DNA from 2 places in the Halomonas sp. ANAO-440 genome. Region 2 is predicted to be linked to the other one. Evidence: predicted binding sites of a transcription regulator. Region 2 holds the regulator's gene; the other holds the start of a gene.
The links. Region 2 encodes sigma-54, which starts transcription at its own class of promoters, with help from an activator protein. Its sites were predicted from a motif close to TGGCACNNNNNTTGCTNT; they were not measured.
Positions count from the first base shown of each region.

Region 1: speB (agmatinase) is a predicted target of sigma-54. The motif match lies at 4,211-4,228, and genes of this name have one in related genera.

Region 1 is NZ_JAHXBV010000018.1:71,589-78,878, forward strand. It holds gene KZO25_RS13485 (aldehyde dehydrogenase family protein) at 1-97, opposite strand, end outside; gene KZO25_RS13490 (5-guanidino-2-oxopentanoate decarboxylase) at 119-1,735, opposite strand; gene KZO25_RS13495 (YjiH family protein) at 1,745-3,142, opposite strand; gene speB (agmatinase) at 3,202-4,152, opposite strand; gene KZO25_RS13505 (sigma-54 interaction domain-containing protein) at 4,363-5,787, shown strand; gene KZO25_RS13510 (pyridoxal phosphate-dependent aminotransferase) at 5,784-6,896, opposite strand; gene KZO25_RS13515 (DMT family transporter) at 6,940-7,290, opposite strand, start outside.
Region 2 is NZ_JAHXBV010000002.1:186,101-193,390, reverse strand. It holds gene KZO25_RS01900 (calcium/sodium antiporter) at 1-289, shown strand, start outside; gene KZO25_RS01895 (KpsF/GutQ family sugar-phosphate isomerase) at 322-1,332, shown strand; gene KZO25_RS01890 (KdsC family phosphatase) at 1,424-1,981, shown strand; gene lptC (LPS export ABC transporter periplasmic protein LptC) at 1,986-2,609, shown strand; gene lptA (lipopolysaccharide transport periplasmic protein LptA) at 2,606-3,133, shown strand; gene lptB (LPS export ABC transporter ATP-binding protein) at 3,141-3,866, shown strand; gene KZO25_RS01870 (RNA polymerase factor sigma-54) at 4,026-5,444, shown strand; gene hpf (ribosome hibernation-promoting factor, HPF/YfiA family) at 5,554-5,862, shown strand; gene ptsN (PTS IIA-like nitrogen regulatory protein PtsN) at 5,868-6,344, shown strand; gene rapZ (RNase adapter RapZ) at 6,384-7,290, shown strand, end outside.

The DNA of each region.
Region 1 (7,290 bases), on a different contig from region 2:
TCACCGTTTCGGTGTAGGGGTTGGTCACCGTCAGCCGCCGTTCGCCCCGGGAGGCCACCCAATGGTTATTGATGAATTGCTGGTCAAGGCGTTGCATGAGGATTCTCTTCTTGGTTGGCTAACCGATAGCTCGCTGCCAGGCGTGGGCATCCACCTCGATCAGGAAGGGGCCGTCGAACGGGCGGCTGGCCAATGCCTGGGCCAGTGCGCCGGGGCTGTCGACATGGGTCGCCAGGCAGCCGAATCCGCGGGCCAGGGTCAGGAAATCCGGCGCCTGGATGTCGACACCGATGCGCTCGACCCCATGGGCGTCCATATAGCGGCGGATCTCCTCATAGCCGGCGTTGTGCCACAGCAGGATCACGACGGGCAATCGCTCTTCCACGGCGGTGGCAAGCTCGGAGAGGGTGAACATGACGCCGCCGTCACCGACCAGGGCGACCACCGGCAGGTCGGGGCGGGCGAGCTGGGCACCCAGCGCCGCCGGAAGACCGTAGCCCAGGGTGCCGTAACCGGTGGAGGCGTTGAAGTAGCGCCGCGGCGCCGGCTGGGAGACCAGGTGGTTGCCGGCATAGACCGGTGCCGTGGAGTCGCCGACCAGAATGGCGTCGGGCAAGGCCTCCTGCAGTACTTCATAGAGGGGCACGAAGGGTGTGAAGGCGGGGTCCTCTACCAGCCCGAGTGCGGCCAGCGTGCCGGCCGTGCGCTCGGCGCCGCCCTTGGCCAGGGGATGAGGGAAGTGGTCGAGCAGCAGCGCAAGGCTGTGGCCGGCATCGCCCACCAGGCCCAGGGCCAGGGGCTGGTTGCGCACCAGCTGCTGGGCGTCGAGGTCGATTCGGATCAGTTGGCCGGTGAGGACGAAGCCGTCGTCGAAGACCACGTCGTAGTCGGTCTCGCCGAGCTCGGTACCCACGGCGAGAATCACGTCGGCCCCGTGGGCCAGCTCGCGGACCGCCGGCAGGGCAGCGTTGGCCCCCAGGTCCAGCGGGTGCGAGCGTCCGAGCAGCCCCTTGGCGTTGATGGTCGTGACCGTCGGGGCATCCAGGCGCTCCACCAGGACCCGTGCCGCTTCGGGCGCATCGGCGCAGCCGCCGCCAAGCAGTACCAGAGGCCGCTCGGCCCGGTGTAGCCATTGCGCCGCCAACGCCAGGCCCTGGGGGTCCGGTGCCGGACGATAGAGTGCCGGTGCCTGCCAGCTGCGCGGTGGTGCTGCGGGGGCATCGAACAGGTCGATGGGGATCTCGATATGCACCGGGCCGGGCCGTTCGCTGCGAAACACGGCAAAGGCCCGTGCCAGCACTTCGGGCAGGGCGGCGGGGTCGAGCAGCGTATGGCTGAAGCGCGAAACTCCGGCCAGCAGCTGCTGCTGGCTCGGCAGTTCGTGCAGCCGCCCCTGGCCGCGACCCAGGGTGTCACGGCGGTTGACGCTGGAGATCACCAGCATCGGCACCGAGTCGGCGAGTGCCTGCCCCATGGCGGTGGCGATATTGGTCATGCCGGGGCCGGTAATGATCAGGCATACCCCCGGGCGACCGGTAGCCCGTGCGTAGCCGTCGGCCATGAAGCCGGCACCCTGCTCGTGACGCGGTGTGACGTGGCGTACGCCGCTGGCCTCCAGCCCCCGGTAGAGCTCGATGGTGTGTACCCCGGGAATGCCGAAGACGGTGTCGACCTCATAACGCTTGTTGAGGAGCGTCAGGAGGAGGCTGGCGCAGGTCAGGGTATCGGTTGCCATCGAAAAACCTCAGAAGAAGAAGGTGTGGGCCATGAAGGCGATGATCGGCAGCGTCACCGCGGTGCGCAGCAGGAAGATCGCCAGCAGCTCCCACAGTTTGAGCGGAATCTTCGATTTCATCAGCAGCGCGCCGATTTCCGACATGTAGATCAACTGGGTCAGCGACAGGCAGGCAATCACGAAGCGGGTCAGCTCGCTTTCGATATTGGTGGCCAGCACCGCCGGCAGGAACATGTCGGCAAAGCCGACCAGGGTGGCGGGTGCGGCCGCCTCGGCTTCGGGAATGCGCAGCAGTTCCAGCACCGGCACCATGGGGTAGGAGAGCCAGGTGAACAGCGGCGTGAACTCGGCGAGTATCAGTGCCACGGTGCCGATGGCGAATACCAGCGGCAGCAGGGCGAGGAAGATATCGGCGACGTTGAACAGGGCGTTGCGTGCCAGCTCCCGAGGGCCGGGGGCATGCTCGGCACGGCGCATCGCCTGGTTGAGGCTGTAGCGCCACAGGCCTACGTTTTCGGTGCGCTTCTCGGCCAGCTGGCAACCTACCGGCTCGTAATAGGTATCCGGCTTGCGCGACAGGGGCGGAAGCCGCGGCACGATCACGGCGGCGATCAGTCCCGACACCACCACGGTGAAGTAGAACTGGACGAACATGTGATTGAGATCGACGAAGCTGGTGATGAGCAGGGCAAAGGCGATGGAGACGACAGAGAAGTTGGTGGCGATCACCGAAGCTTCACGTCGGTTGTAGAAGCCCTTCTCGTACTGCTGGGTGGTGATCAATACGCCGACGGTGCCCGAGCCCATCCAGGACGCGGTGGCATCGATGGCGCTGCGCCCGGGCAGGTTGAAGATCACGCGAAAGGGCTTGCGCACCAGGCTGCCGATGAACTCCATGAAGCCGAATTCGACCAGGAAGGGCAGCAGCAGGGCGGCAAAGAAGAAGAAGGTGAGCAGCACCGGGGCCAGGTCGTTGAGCATCACGCCGCCGGTGAAGGGGGCGGTGACGAACTCGGGGCCGAACTGGAAAAAGGTCATCAGCGCGAAGGCGGCGCCGAGGATGCGCATGCCGAACCATACCGGGCCGACATGGAACATGTCGCGCAGCACCCCTTTTTCCGCCCAGGCGGGCTTGCCCAGCTTGACGTAGAGGGTGGCGAGCACCGAGACCGTCAGGACGGCCACGGCGATGGCCGGCAGGGCCCCATCGAGCAGCGCCTTGAGGCCATCGGCCATCAGGCCCATGCCGATATTGATGGTATCGCCGACCTGGAAGGGGATCAGGAACAGGCTGACCCCGATCAGGGAGGGGATCAGAAAGCGTAGCAGATTGCGGCGGTCCAGCGGTTGGCGCTCCATCGGCTTAGGGGCGGCCGTCTCTTCGGAAGTCGATTCAGTGGAAGACATGCTGTTATTCCTCAGGCTTGTTGTCGTTGAATCCGGAGTGCTGAAATTGCCTTGGGGCCTCAGCCGCGGCGGGTGACGCCGGGTAGCACGCAGAGCATCTCGTAGAGCAGGGTCGCGCCCATCAAGGCAGTGTTGCCGCTGGGGTCGTAGGGCGGTGATACCTCGACCAGGTCGCCGCCGACGATGTTCAATCCCGCTGCGCCACGGACGATTTCCAGGCCCTGCGCCGAGGTCAGGCCACCCATTTCCACGGTGCCGGTGCCGGGGGCGACCGAGGGATCGAGGCCATCGATATCGAAACTGATATAGACGGGGCCATCGCCCATCTGCTCACGTACTTCGTCCATCAACGGCGCCAGCGATTTGTGCCAGCACTCCTCTGCGGTGACGACGCGAAAGCCCTGCTGGCGGCACCAGTCGAAATCCTCGGCGGAGTAGCCGGTGCCGCGCAGGCCGATCTGCACCACGCGGTTTGCCGCCAGAAGGCCCTCTTCCTGGGCGCGTCGAAAGGGCGTCCCATGAGCGATGGGCTCGCCGAACATGTGCTCGTTGACGTCGGCATGGGCATCGATATGAATCAATCCCACGGGCCCATGCTTCTTGGCGATGGCGCGCAGTATCGGCAGGGTGATGGTGTGCTCCCCGCCCAGGGTGAGCGGGATGCAGCCATGGGCCAGCACCTGGTCATAGAAGTCGGTAATGATGTCGACGCTCTTGGGCAGGTGAAAGGTGTTGATCGGCACATCACCGATATCGGCGACCTGCAGGCTGTCGAAGGGCGCGGCCCGGGTGGCCATGTTGTAGGGGCGCAGCATGCGTGATTCGTCGCGAATCTGGCGCGGGCCCAGGCGGGTGCCCGGTCGGTTCGAGGTGCCGATGTCCAGGGGGATACCGATGAAGGCGGCATCAAGACCCTCTGCCGTCGGCTGGGCGGGCAGCCGCATCATGGTGGCGGGGCCGCCGAAGCGGGGCATCTCGTTACCGCCGAGAGGCTGATTGTACTCGGACATGAGGAACTCCGGTTGTGCTGGCTGAGAGGGCGCTGGCATTAGTACCTGTACTGATAGGAATGCATGTTTCGTGCCAGCTGGTGCTTCCCGGCCGGCCGGCGTTCCGCGCTCGCAAGTGATTCACTAGCGCATCGAATTCGGTGGGATTCGATGCAATATTGAATTAGCGATGCAATACTGTATTGGCACGCGGAATAATCAGGAGCTGATATGAGTGAGATCGATGCGCGGGTCGTGCAGGCCATCGTCGAGACCGCCAATGACCATTTCTTCATCGTTGACGGCAGCGGCCGGGTGCTCGATGTCAGCCCCGGTGCCGCGGCAGTCTACGGGATGACTCGGGAAGCGCTGACCAGTAGTACGGTACAGGCGCTGGAGGCAAGCGGCGTGCTGAAGCCCTCGATCAGCATGGAGGTTATGCGCACGGGGAAGCCGGCCCAGCTGATGCAGGTTACCGGGACCGGCAGGCGGGTCATCGCCGAGGCCCATCCGGTGTTCGTCGATGACAGGCTGGAGCGTATCGTCAGCCGCTCCCGGGATCTCACCGACCTTCAGCTGCTGCAGGATGAATATGCCTTGCTCCAGAAGCGATTCAGCGAGCATCTTCGGCGCAGCCAGCCTGGGCCGACGGAGCAGGATGGCGAGCTGGATGAGATGCTGGAGGCACTGCAGGTGCGTAGCAGCGTGATGCGTGAGCTGGCGCTGCTGCTCAAGCGCGTGGCGCCATCCGATGCCACCGTGCTGATGCTGGGAGAATCCGGGGTCGGCAAGACCGCTTTCGCTCGCCAGCTGCATCGCTGGAGCCGACGCGGCGACGGGCCCTTCATCGAAGTCAACTGCGGTGCCATTCCCGAGAACCTGTTCGAGTCGGAGATGTTCGGCTACCAGCCGGGGGCCTTCAGCGGCGCCGCCCGGCAGGGCAAGGCCGGCCTGCTGGAGCAGGCCGAGGGTGGCACGCTATTTCTCGATGAGCTGGGCGAGCTGCCGCTGCTGATGCAGACCAAGCTGCTCAAGGTGATCCAGGATGGCACTGTCACACGACTGGGGGACACCCGGCCGCGGCGGGTCGACTTTCGACTGGTGGTGGCGACCAACCAGGACCTGGCTAGCCGGGTCGAGGAGGGGGCCTTCCGGCTGGATCTCTACTACCGGCTCAACGTGATCCCGGTGACGCTGCCACCGCTGCGAGAGCGCCGCGAGGACATACCGGCGCTGGTGGAGTCCTGCCTTGATCGCCTCAACCAGCGCTATGGCCGCCAAAAGTTGCTGCACGGCAGCGTCTGGTCGGAGCTGATGGGCAGCGAATGGCCGGGCAACGTCCGCGAGCTGGAAAACTGGCTCGAACGCGCCTGGCTTTCCAGCGCCGGAGACGTGATCGAAGCCCCTACCCTGGGGCGGCCCGTGGGACACGCTGCAACCACTGATGCTGCTGTCGTTACCCCTGCCCCCCTGGCAATGGCGGAGGACGAGTCGCTGAAGGCGTATCTCGCCCGGACCGAGCGCCAGGTGCTGGCGACACTGTGCGAACAGCTGTCGAGTACCTATGCCATGGCCGGGCGGCTGGGCATCAGTCAGCCCAGTGTCGTGCGCAAGCTGCAGCGCCATGGGTTACGTATCGAACGCACCCATCGCTAGCGCGTCATCTCCGCCAGTGCCTTCTCGAGGATCTCGAATCGGCCGGGCTGCAGAGCGTCTTCCACCGCGGTGATGCGCAGAATGTGACCCAGGTCCGGGTGGGCGGGGCGGGCGATGAGTCGGCCGGCCTCCAGCAGCTCGCGGTTGAGTCGTTCGCCTAGTTCGGCGCTGGGCAGGCGTAGAGCGATGAAGTTGGTGGCGCTGGGCAGCACCTCGGCACCGATTGCTGAGAAATGATCGGCAAGCCGCTGGCGGCGTGCCTTGACGTCGCTTACGTGCTGGCGCACCTCCTCGTTGTGATCCAGTACCGTCTCGGCTGCGGCCAGGGTCAGGGTCGAGACCGCATAGTGGATACGCACCTTCATCATCATCTCGAGCGTGTCGGGTTCGGCGATGGCATAGCCGATCCGCAGGCCGGCCAGGCCATGAGCCTTGGAGAGCGTGCGCAGGCGAATCACCCCCGGCAGCACCTCGCGGCTGAAGGTCGAGTCGGCGTCGTCACGAAAGTCGTGGTAGGCCTCGTCCAGCAGCAGCCAGCAGTAGTCGGGCAGCTCGGCACGCAGTCGGCGGATGGCGTCGTCACCGTGCAGGTGGCCGCTGGGGTTGTCGGGGTTGGCGAGATAGACGAGGCGGGCCTGCTCTTTCCATGCAGTGTGGAGAAGAGTATCGAGGTCCGGGGCGAGAACACCGGGTCGTTCCTCGTAGGGTATCTCGATCAGGCGGCAGCCCTGGCCCCGGGCGAAGTAGCCGAAGGTGGGATAGGTGCCGCTGGCGCTGACCACCGTGGAGCCCGCTGTGGCGGTGGTGCGCAGCGCCAGTGCGATCAGGCTGTCGGCGCCGGCGTCCACCAGGGTCGCTTCCAGCGGGAAGCCGTGAAGGGCGCTGAGCCGTTGCCGTACCCCCAGCGCCTCCGAGTCCCCGTAGCAGTAGACATGCTCGGCCATGGCATCGCCGAAGCGCTCGCGCAGGGCGCGGTGAGGCATGTCCAGGCCTTCGTTGGAGCCCAGCCGATGGGGTATCTCGCGGCCGATGCGTCGCTCCAGCACCTTGATGCCGGGGAAGGGATTGCTGGGGCCGGAACCGGTCAGGTGGTCGGGGAAGCGGGGCATGCAGGTCTCCCGTTTGATGATGAATGAAGGATGGGGTCTGGCGTCATGCCGTAGTCTTTCGTTGTGTCATGACGATCGCTACGGCGGACAGGGTCAGTGCCAGTGCCACCAGAATATGCAAGGTGAAGGGCTCGCCCAGCAACACAACGGCGCTGGAGACGCCGACCACCGGGATGATCAGCGTGCTGATGGTGGACTGGCCGATGGTCAGGCGATTGACGTTGCGAAACCACAGCATCTGGGCCAGGCAGATCGCAAAGACAAGATGATAGCTCAGACCCAGCCAGGTGGTGGTCCGCCATTCGAGCGGAGAAGTTGGTGACTCCAGTCCTGCAGCCAGCAGCACCATCGGCACGGCGCAGATGGCGAACTGCCAGCCGGTGATGGCCACGGG
Region 2 (7,290 bases):
CAGCGCCCTCAAGGGGCACCATGAACTGGCGATCGGCAATGTCATCGGCTCGAACCTGTTCAACCTGCTGGCAGTGCTGCCCATTCCTGCCCTGCTCGCACCTGGGCCGATCGATGCGGCAGCGGCAAGCCGCGACTATCCGATCATGCTGCTGCTGACCCTGGCCATGTCCATGCTGCTTCTGTGGCAGCGCCAAGGCCGCATCGAGCGTCTGCCTGCCAGCCTGCTGCTGGGGTGCTATCTCGCCTATCTGGGCTGGCTGGGGCTTGTCGGCAACGGCGCTCCTTGAGTGAAACGCCACAACGGGCAACAATCATCATCATGACCATAGACGCTGCTTCTCCACATCAAGCCGATCCCGCCGACGTATCGCCATTGCGCGATAGCGCCCGTCGCACGCTTCAAATCGAACACCAGGCCATCGGCGCCCTTGCCGATCGACTGGATAGCCATTTCGATCATGCCTGTGAGCTCATGCTTGCCTGCCAGGGTCGGGTGGTCGTCACCGGCATGGGAAAATCGGGCCATATTGCCGGCAAGATCGCCGCGACCCTGGCCAGCACCGGGACTCCGGCCTTCTTCGTCCACCCCGGCGAGGCCAGCCATGGCGACCTCGGCATGATCACTCCGGGCGATGTGGTGCTGGCCCTTTCCAACTCCGGTGAAACCGGAGAAGTCACGGCGATTCTGCCACTACTCAAGCGTATGGGCACGCCGCTGGTCAGCATGACGGGGAACCCCGAGTCGACGCTGGCCCGCCATGCCGACGCTCACCTGAGTGCCGCCGTCGCCCGTGAGGCCTGTCCCCTGGACCTGGCCCCCACCGCCTCTACCACAGCGGCGCTAGCCCTGGGAGATGCCCTGGCCGTCGCCCTGCTGGAAGCCCGCGGCTTCACCGCTGAGGACTTCGCCCGCTCACACCCGGGAGGCAGCCTGGGAAAGCGGCTCCTGCTACGGGTCGCCGATCTCATGCATCAGGGTACGCGACTGCCGAGCGTCCCGATGGGCAGCCCGCTGCGGGACGCACTATTGGAGATGTCCCGACAGGGGCTCGGCTTCACCTGTGTGGTGGACGTGCAGAATCGACTGATTGGTGTCTATACCGATGGCGACTTGCGCCGCACCCTGGACCAGCATACCGACCTCAGCCAACTGAGTGTCGATGACGTCATGACTCGCCCCGGCAAGCGCATCGCCCCCGACCTGCTGGCCGCCGAGGCGGTGCGCGTCATGGAGGACAATCGGATCACGGCCCTGGCCGTGGTCGACGAAGAAGGACATCCGGTCGGTGCCCTGCACATGCACGACCTGCTGCGCAGCGGCGTGATCTGACGACCCATTTAACCCCTGACCTTTTGAACCCCTGACCTTTTGAACCCCTGACCTTTTGAACCACTGACCTTTTGAACCACAAGGAGAGCCCATGGCTCTGGCAACTCCGATCAACGACCCCCGGCTCCTCGACCGTCTACGCCAGATCCGTCTACTGGCCCTCGATGTCGATGGGGTACTGACCGACGGACGACTCTACTTCCAGGCCGACGGCGTTGAGATCAAGGCATTCCATACCCAGGACGGGCTGGGCATCAAGCTGCTGCGGCGCGCCGGCATCCAGGTTGCCCTGCTGACGGGTCGAGAATCCTCCATGGTCAGTCATCGCGCTGCCGCGCTGGGCATCGACCACGTCTTCCAGAGCTGTGAGGACAAGCTGGCCACCTTGCGCGAACTCTGCCGACGCAAGAACCTCTCTCTGGAGCAGGTCGCCTATTGCGGCGACGATCTTCCCGACCTGGCCGCCATCCAGCGGGCCGGCATTGGGATCACCGTCCCTGGAGCCCCTCCCTACATTCACGCCCTGGCCGACTGGGTCACTTTACGCAGCGGTGGCCACGGGGCCGTTCGCGAGATCTGCGATACCCTGCTCGAAGCCCAGGGACACCGAGACGCCCTGGTCGACACCTATCTTCACGTCCAGCACTGACCCCATGCTGCCCAAGCGCCTGCCCCGCCCCTCGTTTCGACTATGGCTCCTGCTGATCCTGATTGGCCTGGGAGCACTGCTGGCGTGGCTAGCGCCCTGGCAGACTCCCGCTCCCGGCCCGGTGCCCACCGACGAGGCCGGCGAACCTGACTACTACCTCGAAGAAGCCAGGCTGACGCGATTCGACGCCCAGGGCCGTGCCCACCAGCGCCTGGACAGCCCGCGCCTGGTGCATACTCCTCACGATGATGTCACCCGAGCGGTAACCCCGGTGGCCCACTTGATCGATCGAGAGGGTAGGCGCTGGATTGCCAACGGCGACGAAGGGCGACTTGGCCCCGGGGGCAATCCACTGACACTGACCGGCAACGCCCGACTGTTCGCCCCCGAGGAACGCTGGCAGCTCGACACAGAAATATTGCACTTCGACGCCAATGTCGGGCACGCCTGGAGCGACACCCCGGCACTGCTCCAGCAGCCCCCCCAACACATGCGCGGCGACCGCTTCGATGCCTGGATCCATGACAACCGGTCACGTTTGACCGACAATGTTCGCGGCCACCACCCCCCGGAGCGCGCCCAGCAGGGCCAGGCCGAAGCCATCGAACCAGAGGATGTCACGCCATGAAGCAATTCAAGTTCCCAACCGCCCGCATGCTAATCGCCCTGGCGCTGGTTGGCATGGCGTGGGGAAGCGGCCCGGTCCTGGCCCAGCAGCGAGACGCCGACCAACCTATCGAAGTCGAGGCCGACCAGCTCGATCTCGACGACACCGCCGGCACCGCCGTCTATACCGGTGACGTGGACATTCGCCAGGGGACCATGCAACTGACCGGCAACCGGGTCGAGATCCGCCGCAACCAGGCTGGCGAACTGACTCGCGCCATCGCCACCGGCGAGCGCGCCTATATCGAGCAGCAGCCCGACCCGGACGAACCCGTGGTGCGTGGCTGGGGGCGAACCATCATCTATCATGTCGCCGAGCGCCGCGTCGAACTGATCGACAGGGCCGAGCTGCATCAGCGGGGCGATACCTTCGATGGCGGCTATCTGGAGTACTTCCTCGATCGCCGCGTGGTTCAGGCTCGTGCCGAGAGCGAAGGTGTCGAAGGGCGCCAGCGGATTCGCATGACCCTGCAACCGGAGCGCTGACGTGGTAATGAAGACCCTGAGAGCCACTCACCTGGCCAAGAGCTACAAGCGTCGCCGTGTGGTACACGACATCAGCCTCTCCATCGAGCAGGGCAGCATCGTCGGCCTTCTCGGCCCCAACGGTGCCGGCAAGACCACTTCGTTCTACATGATCGTTGGCCTGGTCCGCGCCGACGCCGGTGAAGTGCATATCGACGACCTGGACCTGAGCGGGTCGGCCATGCATGAGCGAGCCCGCGCCGGCATTGGCTACCTTCCCCAGGAAGCCTCGATCTTTCGCAAGCTCTCGGTGGCGGATAACATCATGGCCATTCTCGAGACGCGCAAGGACCTGGACCGACGAGGCCGTCATGCGCGCTTGGAAGAGCTGCTGGAAGACTTTCATGTTACCCATATCCGCAACAATCTCGGCATGAGCCTGTCTGGCGGCGAACGGCGACGGGTGGAGATCGCCAGGGCGCTGGCCACCGAGCCGGCCTTCATCCTGCTCGATGAGCCTTTCGCTGGCGTGGATCCTATTTCCGTTGGTGAAATCAAAGGCATCATCCGTCAGCTCAAGGCGCGTGATATCGGCGTCCTGATCACCGACCACAACGTGCGCGAGACATTGGATATCTGCAATACCGCCTACATCGTCGGAGACGGGCAGATCATTGCGGAAGGTGATGCCAATGCCATTCTCGCCAACCGCAGGGTGCGTGAGGTCTATCTCGGCGAGGACTTCCGTCTCTAAACCTGGCGACTCGAATCAACACAACTGCCTGCTGTCAATATAAACATGCATATTCGGCACGGAAATTGCGGATGGCATGCTTATTGCACTCAAACCACTTGCAAGTCGAACCATTGGGGGCTAGGGTGGTTTTTTTCGGCAGATGAGCCCCCTATTCTCATGGCCATGAAAGCATCCTTGCAACTCCGTGTCGGCACTCAGCTGACCATGACGCCCCAACTGCAGCAGGCGATTGCGCTGCTGCAGCTCTCGACGCTCGATCTGCGTCAGGAGATCCAGCAGGCGCTGGAAACCAACCCCATGCTGGAACTCGACGACGGCTTCGGCGAACAGACCGCCGAAGCGGTCCAAGACGACGATTGGGCCAGCGAAATTCCCTCTGAACTTTCCACCGACAGCGACTGGTCTGACACCTACCCCGACCATGGCGCCAGCTCGGGCAGCGGCGAAGGACCTGATTTTGAACGCCAGGCCGCCGGGCAGAGCCTGGCCAGCCACCTGATCTGGCAGCTCGCGATGACCGATCTCAGCGAGCGCCAGCGCCAGATCGCCGAGAGCCTGATCGATGCCGTGGACGGCACCGGCTACCTGGCGCAGCCGCTGGAAGAGATTCGCGACGGGCTTCGCCAGCAGGGCCTCGAGGGCCTGCCAACCCGGGAGGTCGAGCAGGTGCTGCTGCGTCTGCAGCAATTCGAACCTACCGGTGTCTTTGCCCGGGACCTGCGTGAATGCCTGATGCTGCAGCTCGCGGCACTACCCGACGACACCCCGCTGCTCCCCCAGGCCAGGCGCCTCGTCCGCCAGTTCCTCGAAGCCCTGGCCAGCGACGATCGCCGACTGCTCAAGCGCCGCCTGGGGCTGGACGATGAGGCCCTGGAGGAGGTGATCGGTCTGATTCGCTCGCTGGACCCGCGCCCGGGCAGCGAGTTCGCCGAGGTGAGTGGCAATTACATCACCCCCGACCTGCTCGCTCGCCATGACGAGCGCGGCTGGCGTGTCGAGCTCAACGCCGACGCCCTGCCAAGACTGCGCATCCAGCCCGATTACGTGGCCCTGGTAAGGCGCGCCGACAAGAGCCAGGACAACCAGTTTCTCAAGGATCACCTTCAGGAGGCGCGCTGGCTGATGAAGAGCCTGGCCAGCCGGAACGACACCCTGCTGCGGGTCGGCCGCGAGATCATGGCCCGCCAGCTCGACTTTCTCGAGCAGGGGGAGGAGGCCATGCGGCCACTGATACTGGCTGATATTGCCCAGGCCGTGGATATGCATGAGTCGACCATCTCTCGCGTAACGACCCAGAAATTCATCCACACGCCGCGCGGCGTGTTCGAACTCAAGTTCTTCTTCTCCAGCCATGTCGGCGGCGGAGAAGGCGAAGGCGACGCCTATTCCAGCACCGCGATCCGTGCCCGGATCCGCAAGCTGGTACAGGACGAGCCGCCCCGCAAGCCGCTGTCGGACAGTCGCCTGGTCGATCTGCTGGCCGAGGACGGCATCCGCGTTGCGCGGCGAACCGTCGCCAAGTACCGGGAAGCGTTGGGCATACCCTCCTCAAGCGAGCGCAAGCGATTTCGCTGACCCCAGCCCGCTCTCTTGACCCTTCGCAGGAAACCGGAAAGGGAGGGGTTTGCAGGGCCTCAAAAAGGGTTACAATCGAGGCACCACCCGAAGGACGAAGGAGCCTGTCATGCAAGTCAATATTACCGGCCACCATGTGGAACTGACCGATGCCCTGCGTGACTACGTCAGCGAAAAACTGACCCGCGTGCAGCGCCACTACGACAACATCACCAACGTCCAGGTCACGCTTTCGGTAGAGAAGGAGCGTCAACTGGCCGCCTGCACCCTGCATGCTGCCGGCGCCGACCTTCATGCCGAGGCCACCGATCCCGACATGTACGCCGCTATTGACGCACTGACCGACAAGCTCGACCGTCAACTGGTCAAACACAAGGAAAAAGCCCAGGCCCGCGCCCAGGGCGCCGGCATTCGCTGATTGCCATGACACTGGAAACCATTCTGCCGCCGGAGCGCGCCTTGTTCGGCGTCCCCGGTGGCAGCAAGAAACGGGTGCTGGAATTCTTCAGCACCTTCATCGCACAGAACACGCCGAGCCTCGACAGCCAGGAAGTCTTTGCCCGCCTGATCGGCAGAGAACGCCTCGGTAGCACGGGCATCGGCAATGGGGTGGCCATTCCTCACGCCAGGAGCCCCCACTGTCACAGTCCGGTCGCGGCCTTCCTCCAGCTGGCGGAGCCTATCGATTTCGACGCCATCGACGGAGAGCCGGTCGACCTGGTCTTCGTACTGCTGGTCCCGGAAGAGGCGGACGATACACATCTGGCGCTACTCAGCCAGGTGGCCAGCATCATGAACGATGTCGACACTCGAGTGGCACTGCGCAAGAGCAACAGCCAACGTGAGCTCCACGAGCGGCTCATTGAAGCCATTCGACGACAGACGCCGACGCCGCTCTGACCTTCCCGGGCCGCCCGGCCAGCCAACCAGGAGACCCGCATGCAGCTCGTGATCATCAGTGGCCGTTCCGGCTCCGGCAAGTCGATCGCACTGCAGGCGCTCGAAGACCTGGGCTACTACGCCATCGACAACTTTCCAGCGATGCTGCTGGGATCGCTGGTGGAAGAACTGCCCAGCGGACCGTCCGGACAATCCTCCATTGCTGTCAGCATCGACTCACGCAACCTCCCCCATGCCCTGGAGCGCTTCCCCCGTCTGCTCGAGGAGCTGCGCGCCCGCAAGATCGATTGCCAGGTAATATACCTCACCACAGATGCAAGAATTCTGATCGAGCGATACTCGGCCACACGGCGACGCCATCCGATGACGCGTGGCAGCGACATGACGCTGGGAGAGGCAATCGAGTCGGAAGACGCCACCCTGAGCGACATTCGCAATCTGGCCGACTTGATCATCGACACTTCCCGGCTTTCGGTCCATGACCTGCGAGGCCGCATCACCGACCAGGTTGCCAGCCATCGGCCCGATCAGTTGACGCTTACCGTCGAGTCCTTCGGCTTCAAGGGAGGGGTGCCCCTTGATGCGGATATCGTCTTTGATGCCCGCTGCCTGCCAAACCCCTACTGGGACCCGCGGCTGCGTTCCGCCACCGGCCGCGAGCCCAGCATCGTTGAGTTCCTGGAGCAGTATCCGCTGGTGGGGGAGATGCTTGACGACATCATCGGCTGGATCGAGCGCTGGCTCCCCGCCTATCGCAGCAGCCACAGAAGCTATCTCACCGTCGCCATCGGCTGCACCGGTGGACAGCATCGCTCGGTATACCTTGCCGAACGGCTGGCACACCACCTGGCCCAGCTGCAGCCTGACGTTCGCCTGCGCCACCGGGAGCTCGGCATACACACGCCGGTCTCCCCCTCACCACAGGACGCTCCGGGAAAGCCTGAAC